One region of the Staphylococcus massiliensis genome, then DNA from elsewhere that is predicted to be linked to it. Evidence: riboswitches for the same ligand, from Rfam matches in the RefSeq annotation. Region 1 holds a riboswitch; each other region holds the start of a gene.
What was found. Region 1 has a riboswitch for thiamine pyrophosphate ahead of thiC (phosphomethylpyrimidine synthase ThiC). Riboswitches for the same ligand answer to the same signal wherever they lie in the genome.
Positions count from the first base shown of each region.

Region 1 (4,137 bases):
AGGGTTGTTAAAACCTGATGAAACAACGTTTAGCGGTGAGCGTTTATACGATGCAGCCTCTTTAGACCGACTGCAATTAATATTGTTTTACCGCAAGCTTGGTGTAAAGTTAACTGAAATTAAACGTATATTAGATGAAGGCGAGCCTTCGATAGATATCTTAAAGGACCAAAAGTCGAGATTTCAAAAACAAGTCTCACAACTTAAAATTTACTTAAGTGAGATTGATAACATGATTGCGTATTATGAAGGAGGGTTTGAAATGAATCAAGCAGATAAATTTAGGGCTTTTAAACATGAAAAAATTAAAGAAAATGAGAAAGAATTTGGCGATGAAGTTCGTGCGAAGTACGACGAAACTACGATTAAACAGGCGAATGAAAAGTGGGAACACTTAACTGAAAGCGCGTACCAAGAGGGGATTGAACAAGAAGAGAAACTGATTCGTTCATTAAATACATTGCTGGAACAATCGTCCTATGATTTAGACGATCCAGTTGCTAAAGATGCATTTGAAGCACATAAACGTTGGCTTGAAATTTATGCGCCATACTACAATGCTGAGTATCATAAATCGCTTGCTGAGATGTATGTCGCTGATGAACGATTCAGTGCGTACTACAATTCTAAGACGGTAAAGCCATCCGTTCATTTATTAAAAGAAATAATCGATTATTATGCATAAGGAAAAAGTCCAGTCATTTGCAATTTCCTTTAACAGCATGCTTTCCTGGGGCGTGGCCTGAGCCTGTAGTCTCAGGACGCACGCTACTCCCCTAGGAGTCAGCTGTCAGGAAATTGATCTATAGAGCTACTTTATTGTAATAAATAATTAATTATTATGCATAAGGAAAAAGGCCAGTCATTTCCGTGACCGGCCTTTTGTGGTGAATTGAATAATGATTATGATTTTCTATTTGTAAGCGTTTAGTTTTATCTATAAAGGGTGTATGTTAAGCGTTCTATTAATGGTAGATTTTGCTACCTTTGTCTACGAATTCTTCTGCTTTTTGGCGAAGACCTTCTTCTTTTTCTTCCTTATCTTTATAAGACTTTCTAAGGTCGTGTGAAATACGCATTGAACAGAACTTAGGTCCACACATACTACAGAAGTGCGCGACTTTAGCTGATTCAGCTGGAAGTGTTTCATCGTGATAACTTCTAGCACGGTCAGGATCTAATGATAAATTGAATTGGTCGTACCATCTGAATTCAAAACGCGCACGACTAATCGCGTCATCACGGTCTTGCGCATTAGGAAGTCCTTTTGCTAAATCGGCCGCATGCGCTGCAATTTTATATGTCACAACACCTTCGCGAACGTCGTTTTTATCAGGTAAACCTAGATGTTCTTTAGGTGTTACATAACATAACATCGCCGTACCGTGGCTTGCGATCTTCGCAGCACCAATTGCTGATGTGATATGGTCGTAAGCTGGCGCAATGTCTGTTGTTAGCGGTCCAAGCGTGTAGAATGGTGCTTCTTTACAATGGAAGTCAGCGAGATCTTGGTTTTCTTTAATCTTTTGAAGTGGTACATGTCCAGGACCTTCAATCATCACTTGAACATCGTGTTCCCAAGCGATGTCTGTAAGTTCACCAAGTGTTTTTAACTCTTCGATTTGGCTTTCGTCGTTCGCATCGTAAATTGAGCCAGGACGTAAACCGTCACCAAGTGAAATCGAGATATCGTATTTATTACAAATTTCACAGATTTCATCGAAGTGTTCATATAAGAAGCTTTCTTTATGATGCGCAAGACACCATTGTGCCATGATTGAACCACCACGAGATACGATACCTGTTAAACGATCGACAGTTAGTGGCACATAGTGTAAGCGAACACCAGCGTGAATTGTAAAGTAGTCTACGCCTTGTTCAGCTTGTTCGATTAATGTATCGCGATAGATTTCCCAAGTTAAGTTTTCAGCAATACCGTCTACTTTTTCAAGTGCTTGGTAAATTGGAACAGTACCAACTGGAACAGGTGAGTTACGTAATAAATATTCACGAGTCGCGTGAATGTTTTTACCTGTAGATAAATCCATGATAGTGTCAGCGCCCCAATGAGTCGCCCATACAAGTTTTTCAATTTCTGCTTCGATTGAAGAACTTACGGCAGAGTTACCGATGTTAGCGTTAATTTTAACTTGGAAGTTTTTACCAATAATCATCGGTTCTGACTCAGGGTGGTTGACGTTGTTTGGAATAATAGCGCGTCCACGTGCAACTTCATCACGCACATATTCCGCTGACATATTTTCACGTGCCGCGATGAATTTCATTTCCTTCGTAATGATACCTTGTTTCGCGTAATGCATTTGCGTTACATTTTGTTCTGATTTCGCACGTTTAGGTTGATATTCGAAAGGTGTTTCAACAAATTTGTCATGACCTTCTTTTTTGAATCCGTTATCTAATGATTGAACTTTACGACCTTCATACGTTTCAATGTCGTCACGGTCGTTAATCCATTGTTCACGTAATTTTGGAATACCACGTTTCACATCGACTTCATAATCGTCATCATGGTAAGGTCCAGCCGTGTCATAAACTACAAACGGTGGGTTTTCGCGTTCGCCTTCATCCGTCACCGTATTAGAAAGCGTAATTTCACGGAAAGGCACCTTGATATCAGGATCCTCACCAGAAATGTAAATCTTCTTACTAGATGGAAACTGTTTCTTTAACTCAATCTCTTCTTGATTCACAAAAAAACCTCCTAAACAATTTTAATTGCTAGGAGGCACAAAGGGCTAAACAACCCCATGAGGTATCTATGTATCATAAAATAATCCTATTGCATCATATATAGTACAACAGGATATCCATTCAATGTTAAAATAGATATGTGTCATGCTTCCCTACGTTGGTACTAACCAAATCAGGTTCAAAGGGTTAAAACAAATCGTTTCTTTCAGCTCAAATGGCACCCCTAGCAACAAATATTTAATTTATAATTATTACTCTATCATTCATTTTTTGAAAAGACAAATAATCAAAAATTTATGAAAGGTTGGATACTGGTATTTCAGTGAGGTTTACAGGTTCGGAAACTTTTTGTAGTCATTGCTTATTGGCAGTCTTAAGTAACGTTGATTTAACTGCAAATTTATCGCTTATTAATAAACGTCGTCTTACGTACCTTTAAACTAGCTATCGAATTTTCACTAATGGCCAAACGCCGTCTTACGTAACTATTCACTAACTGCTAAAGTATCGCTAATTGATAAACGTTGTCTTACATAACGCATACTTGCTTTGTCCCGTCGCCCTGTGAAAAGCCCTTTAAGAAAGTCGGTTTATCACGTTTATTCAAACGTGATAATTGAAGGGCGTTGGTTTATCAAGAAAGTTCAAACGTGATAATTGAAGGGGCTTGGTTTATCAAGAAAAGTAGAACGTGATAAACGAAGGGCGTTGGTTTATCAAGAAAGTAGAAACGTGATAAACGAAGGGCGTTGGTTTATCAAGAAAAGTAGAACGTGATAATTGAAGGGGCTTGGTTTATCAAGAAAAGTAAAACGTGATAAACGAAGGGCGTTGGTTTATCAAGAAAATTGGAACGTGATAAACGGGAGTATTACATCTACAATTACAAGAAATCGGAAACGTGTAAATCAAGCGGGTCTAAATTTACAAGACTTGGAAAACGTGTAAATCAAATGGCTTTTAAATTACAAGACTGCAGAAACGTGTAAATCAAATGGCTTTTAAATTACAAGACTACGAAAACGTGTAAATCAAAGGGCTTTTAAATTACAAGACTGCAGAAACGTGTAAATGAAATGGCTTTTAATTTACTAGACTTGGAAAACGTGTAAACCATAGGGCTTTTAGATTACAAGACTACAAAAACGTGTAAACCAAATGGGTCTAAATTTACAAGACTTAAGAAACGTGTAAATCAAACCCGCCGTAACAGCTCTAAACAATACTAAACCCGACACCGCGTCGTAAACGAGCGCCGACACCACGTTTAAGTACTCCGACGCCAGCCCTAGCACCGCGTCGTAAACGAGCACCGACACCACGTAAACATACACCGACGCCATCACTACGTCTACGTACACCAGCACTATCCGTATTACACAAACCGCCAACCACATACAAAGGAGGGGTTACCATCACACTACT
Region 1 covers NZ_CP171119.1:121,684-125,820, reverse strand. The annotation lists gene ACF3N8_RS00520 (MerR family transcriptional regulator) at 1-685, shown strand, start outside; gene thiC (phosphomethylpyrimidine synthase ThiC) at 966-2,711, opposite strand; TPP riboswitch at 2,845-2,947, opposite strand; gene ACF3N8_RS00510 (hypothetical protein) at 3,928-4,137, opposite strand, start outside.

Region 2 (4,137 bases), 390 kb from region 1:
TGGATAATTCAACAATATCCATATCTATTACAGTAAGTGAGCCTACCCCCATCCTTACTAACATTTCTGCGCTGTGACTACCAAGTGCACCTGCACCCATAATCATGACGTGAGTTTTTTGAAGTTGGCTTTGACCGTACTCACCAAACTGATGATATCTTACTTGTCGATTGTAGCGCTCTATCATAAGAACCCAATTCCTTCAGTTGGACTCGATGCTTGTGCTGTATACTTCACAGGTATTCTTCCTGCTTCATAACTCAATCTTCCGGCACTAACCCCTTTATTCATTGCTTCTGCCATTTTCACAGGATCCGCTGCACTTGATATTGCCGTATTAAGTAAAATACCATCAGCACCTAATTCCATTGCATGACAAGCATCCTTAGGTGAGCCAATACCTGCATCTACGATTACTGGTACATTGACACGTTCAATAATATAGCGCAAATTTAATGGATTATTGATTCCTCTCCCTGTACCAATAGGAGAGGCAAGTGGCATAATTGCATGAACGCCTAACTCTTCTAAGCGTTTCGCTAAGACAACATCATTAGATATATATGGACAGACCGTGTAACCTTTTTCCAGTAACACTTTGCATGCTTCATATGTTTCTAATGGGTCTGGCAGTAATGTTTCGTCATCACCAATGACTTCTACCTTAATCATGTCACAAACACCTGCATGATTAGCAATTTCTGCTATACGAACTGCTTCTTTAGCTGTCTTAGCTCCAGCTGTATTTGGAAATGTGATGAATTTCGATAAATCAACTTTTGCTAATGGATTTGGTAAATCTTTGTCATATAAATTCATGCGTCTCACTGCAAAAGTTAATACTTCTGTTTCTGCTGCTGCAATAGCCTGAGTTTGTATCTCTTCATTATCAAATTTTCCTGTACCTAATAATAATCTTGAATTTAATGTAAAGTTGCCTATTTTAAACATATTAACCGCCTCCTACAAATTCTAATAATTCTAAGTTATCTTCATCATTGACTATGCGAGATGTAAATTGTTCTCGCTTAATTAATGTTTCATTATGCTCTACAATAATACGTGTTTCATCCAGTCCCAATGATTGAATTATTTCTTGTATATTAATTGGTTGTTCAAAGTTAAATACGTCACCATTAATCTTACATTTCATTTCGTTCATCTCTCCTAATCTGAAAATCATACAATTGTTTCGGCCTATGCCCACTGATAATCCATTGACTCATCAACTCACCTATTAAAGGCGAAAGTAAAATTCCATTGCGATAATGGCCAGCAATGACAAATAAGTCTTTATCCACTTCATCCATAATAGGCTGTTCGTTTTGACAATAAGGCCGTATACCTGACCATTGGTTTATGATTTTTCCATTTTTCAAATCTGGTATATAGTGCAAAGCTTGTGATTTAAGCCATGATTTACCAGAATTAGACACCCCAACTGAATAATCATTAAAGTAACTTGTTGCACCGATTAAATATCTATTTTTTAATTTTGGAATGACGTAACAACCATTAGTCAGAAACATGGTAATATTCAAGTTTAAATCAGGTTGTTCTACCAATAGCGCTTCTCCTTTTACCCCAATAACCGTTTCACAAGGTAAATATTGCTGTAAAAGTTTTCCTGTCCAAGCGCCTCCTGTGACAATTAACTTTTCAGTATAATAAGCTCCATTTCGTGTCTCCACACGGTACCCATCTTTTATGGATTCAATATGGGTTACAGTTGTTTGGTATATTCTATCTATATGTCTATTTGATAATGACTTCAACAACCCTTTAGTATAGCGGTTTGCATTGATTTGATTATCTTCAGGCATATAAATACCATTTGTATGTTTTGAAGTTATAGCACCGTTGGACATGTGTTGAACATCAGTAGGACTAAGACGTTCTACAGATGCAAAATGTTGTCTTAAAAATTGATATTGCTGTTCAATCTTTTTATTATCATAATGGTTCGTAGCCAATTTTATTAATCCACTATTTAAATACTCAATATCCACGCCAACCTCTTCCAACAAACTATCTCTTAGAGGTTTGAACATCTTTTGAGAAATTGTTGCCAAACTAAACAAAGCACTATTTTTGGTGAATTCATTTTGCGCGCCTAACATCCCACCTGCTTTATAAGATGCATGCTTACCTGCTTCATCTCTATCTATCACAGCTATATTCGCAAAAGACTGACTTAACCCACGTGCGATTGACATGCCCATGACTCCCGATCCAATAATAATGACATCATACATGTCCATCCCACACTTCCTTCATGTTTATAAGTTTTTCTTTCGAATATTGATTAAAAACAGAAATACCGGCTATTCCTGAAAATCCATTAGGTAAAGAAGATAAAGTATGTTGATTAATACCTCCAATTGCAATAATCGGAATATCAATTTGTAGCGCTTCTTCAACCTCCGACTTTGCTCTAGGTGTTTGTTGAGGTTTAGATGACGTCTCGAATACGTGTCCAAATAATACAAAATCTAGCCCTAAATATTTAGCGTTAGCAATAGCATCTTTATGGTGCGTAGACATACTTATTTGCATATCGGGATAACTAGCTTGTACCTCCTCAATATAAGGATCACTTTCCCTAAAATGAATTGCCGACAAGTCACATTGTATGATTACATTGATATCACTATGAACAATAATCTTATCCTTAGGAAACTCATTTTTTAGTAATCCGTGAACCCACTGAATGACTTCTTCAGTATTCATTGGCACTCTTATTAATAAGTAATCGATAACGCCTTCGATTTCACAGTAATGCTTAATATGTGATTTAGACAAATCTTGATATGGTGTAATAGCAATAAACAATATTTTCACCTCAAATAAAAAAACGTTACTTTTCCTGGTGGAAAAATAACGTTGTATGATTACATTTATCATAGAAAACGACACTTTCCTACGCCAGTGCGAACTGGATCAGGTTCTAGGAATCCCTCAGTTATTACTTCGGTCTCAGCCTTTATCAAAGGCACTTCCAGTGGTTTCTATCTATTAAATTTTCGTTTCATAATGTTTTAGCGATTACTTACAATCTAACTTATAATCATTTACTTTTCAAGTCTCACTTCAACTTTGACAACATGTATCCTAAAGTCAGCTGGCTTAATTGTGCATAATCACGCTTATAGAGACAACTCGGTTCTGTTGCAAAGTTGAATTTATAGTATAATTTTAACAAAAAGGAGTCTTCTGTATGAACTATTTCAGATATAAACAATTTAACAAGGATGTTATCACTGTAGCCGTTGGCTACTATCTAAGATATGCATTGAGTTATCGTGATATATCTGAAATATTAAGTGAACGTGGTGTAAACGTTCATCATTCAACGGTCTACCGTTGGGTTCAAGAATATGCCCCAATTTTGTATCAAATTTGGAAGAAAAAGCATAAAAAAGCTTATTACAAATGGCGTATTGATGAGACGTACATCAAAATAAAAGGAAAATGGAGCTATTTATATCGTGCCATTGATGCAGAGGGACATACATTAGATATTTGGTTGCGTAAGCAACGAGATAATCATTCAGCATATGCGTTTATCAAACGTCTCATTAAACAATTTGCTAAACCTCAAAAGGTAATTACAGATCAGGCACCTTTAACGAAGGTCGCAATGGCTAAAGTAATTAAAGCTTTTAAACTTAAACCTGACTGTCATTGTACATCGAAATATCTGAATAACCTCATTGAGCAAGATCACCGTCATATTAAAGTAAGAAAGACAAAGTATCAAAGTATCAATACGGCAAAGAATACTTTAAAAGGTATCGAATGTATTTACGCTCTATATAAAAAGAACTGCAGGTCTCTTCAGATCTACGGATTTTCGCCATGCCACGAAATTAGCATCATGCTAGCAAGTTAAGCGAACACTGATATGATAAATTAATGGTTAGCTTTATTTTTTTACTTTGCAACAGAACCGATGAGCGTATCCATAGAATTATTTGTCAGAGGATAAATATTTACTCTAAATATCAAAGTCCTACTGTAAATCAGAGGTACTTTTGAGAAATTTTTAATTCACTAAACTCAAAATGGCGCGGAAAGTTTCGTTCTCCACCATAATATATATTCCTAATCCTATAAACACAATTGGGATAATCCAGC
Region 2 covers NZ_CP171119.1:515,935-520,071, reverse strand. The annotation lists partial or broken gene ACF3N8_RS02460 (ThiF family adenylyltransferase) at 1-187, opposite strand, end outside; gene ACF3N8_RS02455 (thiazole synthase) at 184-951, opposite strand; gene thiS (sulfur carrier protein ThiS) at 953-1,153, opposite strand; gene ACF3N8_RS02445 (FAD-binding oxidoreductase) at 1,143-2,255, opposite strand; gene ACF3N8_RS02440 (thiamine phosphate synthase) at 2,248-2,904, opposite strand; TPP riboswitch at 2,901-3,010, opposite strand; gene ACF3N8_RS02435 (IS6 family transposase) at 3,218-3,892, shown strand; gene ACF3N8_RS02430 (CadD family cadmium resistance transporter) at 4,046-4,137, opposite strand, start outside.
Region 2: linked by a shared signal. The riboswitch ahead of ACF3N8_RS02440 (thiamine phosphate synthase) and the one ahead of thiC (phosphomethylpyrimidine synthase ThiC) in region 1 are both predicted to bind thiamine pyrophosphate.

Region 3 (4,137 bases), 370 kb from region 1:
CTTAAACGTCGCTTTTGACCCATTGAAAGTTCGAAAGGGTGTTGTGATTCAACATGTTGTAAACGTAGTAATTGGATCATTTCCTTGGTTTTTTCATGGGCTTTTTCAGGATTTTGATATTGAAAGTTAATATAAATCTCCTTATAAACACTATTTTGAATAAATTGCAGTTCAGGATTCTGATAAACGAGATAGATATTTTTCGCCGCATCACGCACTTTACGCAGCGTTTTACCGTGGTAAGTCATCTTCCCTTTATACGGAATCAATTGCATCATCGACTCAAACAATGTCGTCTTACCCGAACCATTAGGGCCAGTTAATGTAATCCAATCACCAAGTCCGATCTGTAAATCGTCAACTTGGTACAAAGCCTTTTTGCCTCGTTTTACCGCTCCTTTTTGAAAATGAAAATAAGTATCTTGACGCGAAAGTGCATTTAAACGTGGTTCTGGCGCATTAGCCCATGCTTTAGGGTGCCACACCCCATATTCACTTAATAAAGCCTCATGATTCTGAATAATATTCATTGGCGTATCATCTTTTATGATTTCACCATTTTCATTCATCAAAATAACTCGGTCTACGTGTTGCCAAATGTGTTCAACCTTATGTTCAACAATTAACACGGTTTTATCGTGCCATAACTCTATAATTTGAGACCAAAGTTGTTCAGTTGCATTGATATCTAACATTGCAGTTGGTTCATCAAAGAACCATGTATTCGCATTCTGTAAAAGGGCGCCAACAATCGCAAGCTTTTGTTTCATACCACCACTTAGTTGGTTGATATTCGTCTTTTCGTCGACATCTAAGTTAACAGATTGTAGCGCTTCTTGAATACGTGGTTTCATTTCAGCTTTGGGTACGCGCTGATTTTCCAAAATAAAAGCCAATTCCTCATACACTTTAGGCATACAGAATTGACTATCTGGATCTTGAAATATTACTGCACTATCTTTATCTTGAATCAATTCATCATACTTCAAAGGAAGTTCAATTAATTCAGGCACAATGCCACTTAATAGATTAAGTAAAGTACTTTTACCTGATCCCGAAGGACCAAGCAAAAGTACTTTCTCTTTATCTTTAATTTCAACATTAAGGCCATCAAATATTTTGTAAGAACCACTAGGGTATTTTAATCTTAAATTTGATGCTTTTAGCATAATGCATTCTCCTTAAAGTGAGTCGTAATCTTTTTGTGAAGCAGGGCGGAATAGTTTCGTAACGCCAGTTTCATCAAGTAACTTAACAAGTAACCATGATAATAAACCAGCAACTAAAGCACCACTAATTAAACGGAAACCGATTAATAAAATCCAGTTCCATGATTTAACTTCCGCAAGGTAACCATAGAAGAAATCAACCGGTAAATTTATGAGTGCAGCTGCAACACCAGCTAAGATAGAAACCATAACTGTGCGTGAGCTATATTTGAATAACGCGAATACGATTTCACTCGCTAAACCTTGTAAAAAGGCAACGACTAATGTCGCGATATCAAATTTACCCATTACAATTGTTTCACCTGCACCAGCTGCGAATTCCGCTAGTAAAGCGATACCAGGCTTTGGAATAATGAGATAAGCAACAACGGCAGCCATAAACCATACACCATAAGTTAACTCTTCAATATGTAGCCCAGTTACTTTGCTCACTTCGTATACCATCCACCAAAGATTGTAAATAATAGCAAATATTACAGCGATGATAATCGTAACTAGAATATCAGAAAGCTTTAATCCCTTTTTCATAATTTCCCTCCTATAATAAAAAACGCACACCTTAACTAATTGATAACAATTAAAAGGCATGCTTAGACATAGGTATGTAAGCACACTTTCCTACGCTAGTATCAACTAGATCAGGTTCAAAGGGTTTGAGGACAAGCCTCATCTCAGTTTACACACCCCTAGTGCGTTAATTATGTGATTAATGTAAATGTAATCCGAAAACCAAGTATTGTCAATACTTAATGGCACATAAAACTCTAAATTATAAATAATATGAATGATGCTTTCAAATAATTTAAATTCAATATAAAAAATTCCAGTTTCCTAAAAGTTAGAAACTGGAATCACTTACTTATTCAAATGTATCTTGAATGTCGCCTTCAGTTTTATCGTCGCCTGAAGCGTTCTCTTTATCTTGCTTTAATTCTTCTTCTTTTTCTTTAGCTTTTTCTGCATCTTTCTTAATATCTTTTTCAGACATAATATGCACCTCTTTTATAGTGGGTTATGGGTATATATTTACCGATTTAATTAATGTATAAACATGTTTCATACTTCAGACCGAATTTGTGAATAATTAAAGACAATTGATAAACGTTCATATATAATAACTGTGAGGTGAATAGTATGTCTTTTTTGAAAAAGCATGCCGAAGTAATCTTTAGTTATATCACTGGTGCTTTAGCCATATTATTTAGTCTTATAATTTTTGTTAATGTACCACTTATTCATAAATTAAAAAAAGATCAAAAAGTTGAAATGGACATTGATAATTTATGGGACTTCATTATGGCATTCTTTAGTGAAGTAATTAAAGTATTAAGTCGATTTATAGGTGGATTTCCTATAGTAAGTGGCATTATTATATTATTATTTGGTATCTTACTCGTATTTATTGCGAGAACATTATCTAAAACTACACGTTATGATTATGATATATCTATCTTTTATCTCGTTTTAGGGATTATCTTTTTCTTATTAACAATTATCTTAATGACGCAAGTTTATAGTTTCTTTGCGATTATATTTATTATTCCATTTGTTGTACATATTGGTTATATTGCGTATAAAGATGAGCTCAACCCGAACCATCGAAAGGAACACTACCTTTGGATTATCTTTTCATATGGGATTAGTTATTTCATCACGCAACTTGCTTTATATGCTCGAATCGATGGAAAGGAAATCGCGCCGATTGATGTGTTGAGTATTAATTCGTTCTTCGTCATCTTATGGTTACTTGGCCAAATGGCGATTTGGAACTTCTTATTCCTAAGACGTGCGTTACCCGTGACTGAATCAGAGTTACGAGGTGATGGTTACAACCGCTCTGAAAAGAGAAGCTTTACGACGCAAACTAAAGCGCAAATTAAAGACCTACAACACCGTACGACTGAATTCACGCGTAATACTCGACGCAGTATTGATATTGAAAAGATACGTGCTAAGCGAGATCAATTCGTTCAAAAATGGAATGATATTGTACAACTTGAAGAAGACGATATTCCGAACTGGATGCGTAAACCGAAATGGTTAAAAGCTGCTTACGTTCAAGTATTTTGTGGCTTAATTCTATTATTCTTTACACTAATAGAACTGAATAACCGTAATGGTTTATTTATGTCAGGTGAGTGGAAGTTATCTCAAACACAATACGTTTATGAATGGGTAAGTTTATTTATTCTTTTAATTATTATCGTAATTTATATCATTACAACATTCACAAATTACTTAAAAGATAAATATACGACAATTCAACTCTTTATGATTAGTGTCTTATTCTTTAAGCTCGTAACAGAGTTCTTTGTGATTTTATTCCATGGTTTATTATTATCTATATTCATTACACCGATACTTGTATTAATGTTAATTCCAGTTATTATCACATTTATTATACAGTTGAAAGATAAAAAACAATTATAAATGATTGCCACAACAATCAATAACAATCCACCAATTATGAGGGACAGGTAAGTTGAAGTCATTAGCTTCAAACCTGTCTCTTTTTTAGTTCTACGTCAAATTCGGTTGGTAATACCGTAGACGAATGATTTGTTTTTCGCTATGCCTTGCTTACTTAGCTTGTTGGATTGCTCAAGCAATCCTCTGTGCAAGGGACCTTCCTGTGGCGTCGCTTTGAGCTAAAGCTTCGCTTGGATCTCCCTTCCTCACAGTGCCACGGGAGTCTTCAAGCAATCATTCTTTAAACCAATGCAATTTGAATTTAAAATAAATATGATTGCTAAAGATACAATTTGATTCCCTAACAGCTGACTCCTAAGGGAGCAGCGTGAGTCTGGAGACTACAGGCTCCAGCCACGCCCTAGGAAAGCATGCTGTTTAGGGAATCAACATAATGTTAACAATTTTATTTGAGCAGGACCTTTTTAATTTCAAAAGA
Region 3 covers NZ_CP171119.1:2,162,098-2,166,234, reverse strand. The annotation lists gene ACF3N8_RS10445 (ABC transporter ATP-binding protein) at 1-1,169, opposite strand, end outside; gene ACF3N8_RS10440 (ECF transporter S component) at 1,182-1,757, opposite strand; TPP riboswitch at 1,828-1,927, opposite strand; gene graF (glycopeptide resistance-associated protein GraF) at 2,089-2,217, opposite strand; gene auxA (lipoteichoic acid stability factor AuxA) at 2,364-3,659, shown strand.
Region 3: linked by a shared signal. The riboswitch ahead of ACF3N8_RS10440 (ECF transporter S component) and the one ahead of thiC (phosphomethylpyrimidine synthase ThiC) in region 1 are both predicted to bind thiamine pyrophosphate.

Region 4 (4,137 bases), 1.0 Mb from region 1:
AAGTGAATTAGGTGTTGAATACAATGCATCAGTTCAAGAATTAATGGATTGGAACGAATTATCATCAGATTTAATCTATGCTGGCGATGACTTAATCGTTGATGAAAACGTTGCAGCACAAACAAATCATGAACAAGAAGAAGTTGCAGTAGCGAATCAACAAGCTGCACAACAACAAGCAGTAGCAGAGCAACAAGCAGTAGCAGAACAACAAGCAGCAGAGCAACAAGCAGCGGCAGAACAACAAGCGGCAGCAGAACAACAAGCGGCAGCAGAACAACAAGCAGTAGCACAACAACAAGCAGCAGAACAACAAGCAGCAGAACAACAAGCGGCAGAACAACAAGCGGCAGCAGAACAACAAGCAGCAGAGCAACAAGCAGCGGCAGAACAACAAGCAGTAGCACAACAACAAGCAGCTACTCAAAACGTTCAAATTCCTGCACACTTACAAACTATCGCGCAACGTGAATCAAACGGTGACCCAACAGCTATTAACCCTACATCAGGTGCAGCAGGTAAATATCAATTCTTACAATCTACTTGGGACTCAGTAGCACCAGCTGAATACGTTGGTGTTTCTCCAGCACAAGTACCAGAACACGTTCAAGATGCAACAGCAGTAAAATTATATAACAATGGTCAAGGTGCACATCACTGGGTAACTGCATAATATATATCGTATTTTCAGGCACGGGACAAATCAATGTCTCGTGCTTTTTTGCGTTCTTTTATAGAATGTCATCGCTATAAACCCCTTAATAAAGGTGAAAGTATCGAGTGCGATTTCTTTAGAAAAGTCCAATATTTAGAAACTCTAATAAATAATAAATACAATTTTTAGTTTAAACTATAAAATAATTTCCGGTGTAATACATATGTAAAAAAAGACTTTTATCTTTTATGTGTCTGTAATATGTTTGAAAAAATAATGTGTTAAATTAAATGCAGTAATAAATTTAAAGGCTAAAATCATTACTTTATGGGAGGAAACCTTAAATTATGAAAAAGTTTATCGCATCATCAACTTTAGCTTTAACTTTAGGTGTTACTGGCGTAACTGCTGGTCAAACAGCTGAAGCAAGCGAATACACTGTAAACCAAGACAAATTAGTTAACTTAGCTTTATATCACCAAGACCAATTAAATAACGCACCAGTTCAAGAAGGTGCATACAATATTAACTTTAACTGCAACGGATTAAACTATAGCTTCGTATCTGACGGTACTTACTGGGCATGGAGCTATGGTGCAGGTGAACAAGACGCTTCAAAATTATTACCAGGATACAAAGCAGACGTTAAAACATCTGCAGTTTCTTATGAAGCGCCAAAAACTACTCATACACAATCATACAATCAAGTAAGTAATACGACTTCAAATGTAACAACATCTACAACTACTTACCAAGCACCACAAGTTACTCAAGCACCAGTTCAAAGACAAGTTCAAACACAAGCTGTTTCAACTGGCGGTTCAGTATATGATCAATTCATCGCTGCTGGTGGTACTGATTCTATGTGGAGAAATATCGTATTACCTGAATCTGGTGGTAATCCTAATATCGTAAGCCCGTATGGTTACCGTGGTTTAGGTCAAACTAAAGAACACTGGGGTACAGGTTCAGTAGCTTACCAAACTCAAGGTATGCTTAACTACGCTGTACAACGTTACGGTTCAGTAGAAAACGCTGTTAACTTCCGTTTAGCTAACAATTGGTGGTAAGCCGACTATAAAAGATCTGGATTTATTCCGGGTCTTTTTTTTATGAGCAAATAAGCTACCTATTGTAAAAATACGTCAATCAAGCCTTTTTAAAGATTGATAATTTGAATCGGACAACAATGTCTGTTAACTTTAAATTGAAGACAATAAAAGACTGCTAGGGGTGCCGAATAGGCTGAGATAGTTTTACTAAACCCTTTCGAACCTGATTTGGTTTATACCAACGTAGGAAAGTAGTCAACGTATTCATGAGTCGGAAAGAATAACAAATGACAATGCGTTAGACTGCTTTTAAAGAGCAGTCCTTTTTAATATACAAATAGAAAGGATGCATAATCATGTCATTTGCAAAAGAACTTAAAGAGAAAGCAGAACCAATTGTAGAGGCAATTTACAAAGATCCGTTTATTCAAAAGATGATTGAAGGCGAGCTTGATAAAGAAGCAGTTAAACATTACCTTCAAGCAGATTCACGTTATTTAAACGAATTTGCAAAGATTTATGCATTATTGATTCCTAAGGTTGATTCAAAAGAAGAAATTCAATTTTTAACAGAACAAATTAATTTTGCGAGCTCAGGCGAAGTTGATGCGCACATCACGTTAGCTGAATATGTAGGCGAATCATATGAAAGCATCATTGAAAAAGGGGAATGGTTCCCAGCAGCAGACCACTATATTAAGCATATGTATTACAACGCTTATGCTTTTGATAATGTGGCGTACACAATTACTGCAATGGCGCCATGCCCATATGTATATCAACAAGTAGGTAAACGTGCGATGAAAGACCATCAATTTAGTGATGATAATCCATTTAAGAAATGGTTTGAATTCTATGATACTGAGATGGATCCGCTTATCGAACAAATTGATTCATGGTTAGACGAACGTACTCAAAATATGACTGACGAAGAGAAGCAAGTTCTTGAAAAGAATTTCTTACAAAGTGCGAATCATGAAAGACGCTTCTTCAACATGGCATACAATAAAGAAGAATGGAACTATGGAGGTTAAATGATGAGAAAACCTAAAATAGCTTTAACGATTGCAGGTACAGATCCGACTGGCGGCGCTGGTGCGATGGCAGACTTAAAGTCATTCCATGCTTGCGGTGTCTATGGTATGGCAGCCTTTACAAGTGTCTTAGCTCAAAATTCTAAAGGTGTTCAACATATTCATAACTTAGAGGTAGACTGGTTAGAAGAACAACTTGAAAGTGTCTTCACAGACGAGGTACCGCACGCGATGAAGACGGGCATGATTCCAACGAAAGAAATGATGGAAGTAATCGCTTCTTACGTTAAGAATTATCAAATTCCGTATGTAATCGACCCAGTCATGATTGCTAAAAGTGGCGATTCACTCATGGACGATAAAGGTAAATCTGAACTTCAAAATATTTTATTACCGCTTGCAGACGTAGTGACGCCTAATATACCAGAAGCTGAAGAAATCGTTGGTTTTAAGCTTGATAGTGAAGAAAAAATTCATCAAGCAGGCAAAGTATTCATTGAAGATATTGGTTCTAAAGGCGTTATTATCAAAGGTGGTCATTTAGAAGGTAATGCAACGGACTACCTATTTACGAAAGATCAATCTTATACGTTCGAACAAGAACGTTATGATACCAAGCATACTCATGGTACAGGTTGTACATTTTCAAGTGTGATAACAGCTGAGCTTGCTAAAGGTAAAACGATGTATGAAGCGGTTAAGAAAGCGAAATCCTTCATCTCACTAGCTATTAAATACACACCTGAAATTGGCCAAGGTCGTGGCCCTGTTAATCATTTTGCTTATCAGAAATTAAAGGGGTTAGATGATGAATAAATTACTTGAACTTCGTGAAAAGGCACCACTCGTAGTTTGTTACACAAACGACGTTGTTAAAAACTTTACTGCCAATGGTCTATTAAGTTTAGGTGCCAGTCCTGCTATGAGTGAAGCAGTAGAGGAAGCTGAGGACTTTTACAAAGTGGCAGATGCTTTGCTCATTAATATTGGTACGATGACAAAAGATAAAAGTAACGTCATGTTAGAACTCGGTAAAATCGCAAATCGTGTAGGCGTACCTGTTGTCTTTGATCCAGTAGCGGTTGGTGCATCATCATTTAGGAAATCCTTTGTGCGTAAATTCTTAGATGACGTTGATGTGAGTGTCATTAAAGGGAATGCTTCAGAAATTCTGACACTAATTGATGAAACGACTACGATGAAAGGTACAGATAGTAGTCAGGATTTAGATAGCGTTAAAATTGCACAAGAAGCCTATAAGCAGTATAATACGGCTATCGTTTTAACTGGTAAGGAAGATGTTATTGTCCAAGACGGAAAAACGATTGTGCTTAAAAACGGTTCTGAAATGTTAACTAAAGTTACAGGTGCAGGTTGCTTATTAGGTGCTGTAGTC
Region 4 covers NZ_CP171119.1:1,138,670-1,142,806, forward strand. The annotation lists gene ACF3N8_RS05405 (transglycosylase family protein) at 1-673, shown strand, start outside; gene ACF3N8_RS05410 (SceA protein) at 1,003-1,725, shown strand; TPP riboswitch at 1,875-1,974, shown strand; gene tenA (thiaminase II) at 2,064-2,741, shown strand; gene thiD (bifunctional hydroxymethylpyrimidine kinase/phosphomethylpyrimidine kinase) at 2,745-3,557, shown strand; gene thiM (hydroxyethylthiazole kinase) at 3,550-4,137, shown strand, end outside.
Region 4: linked by a shared signal. The riboswitch ahead of tenA (thiaminase II) and the one ahead of thiC (phosphomethylpyrimidine synthase ThiC) in region 1 are both predicted to bind thiamine pyrophosphate.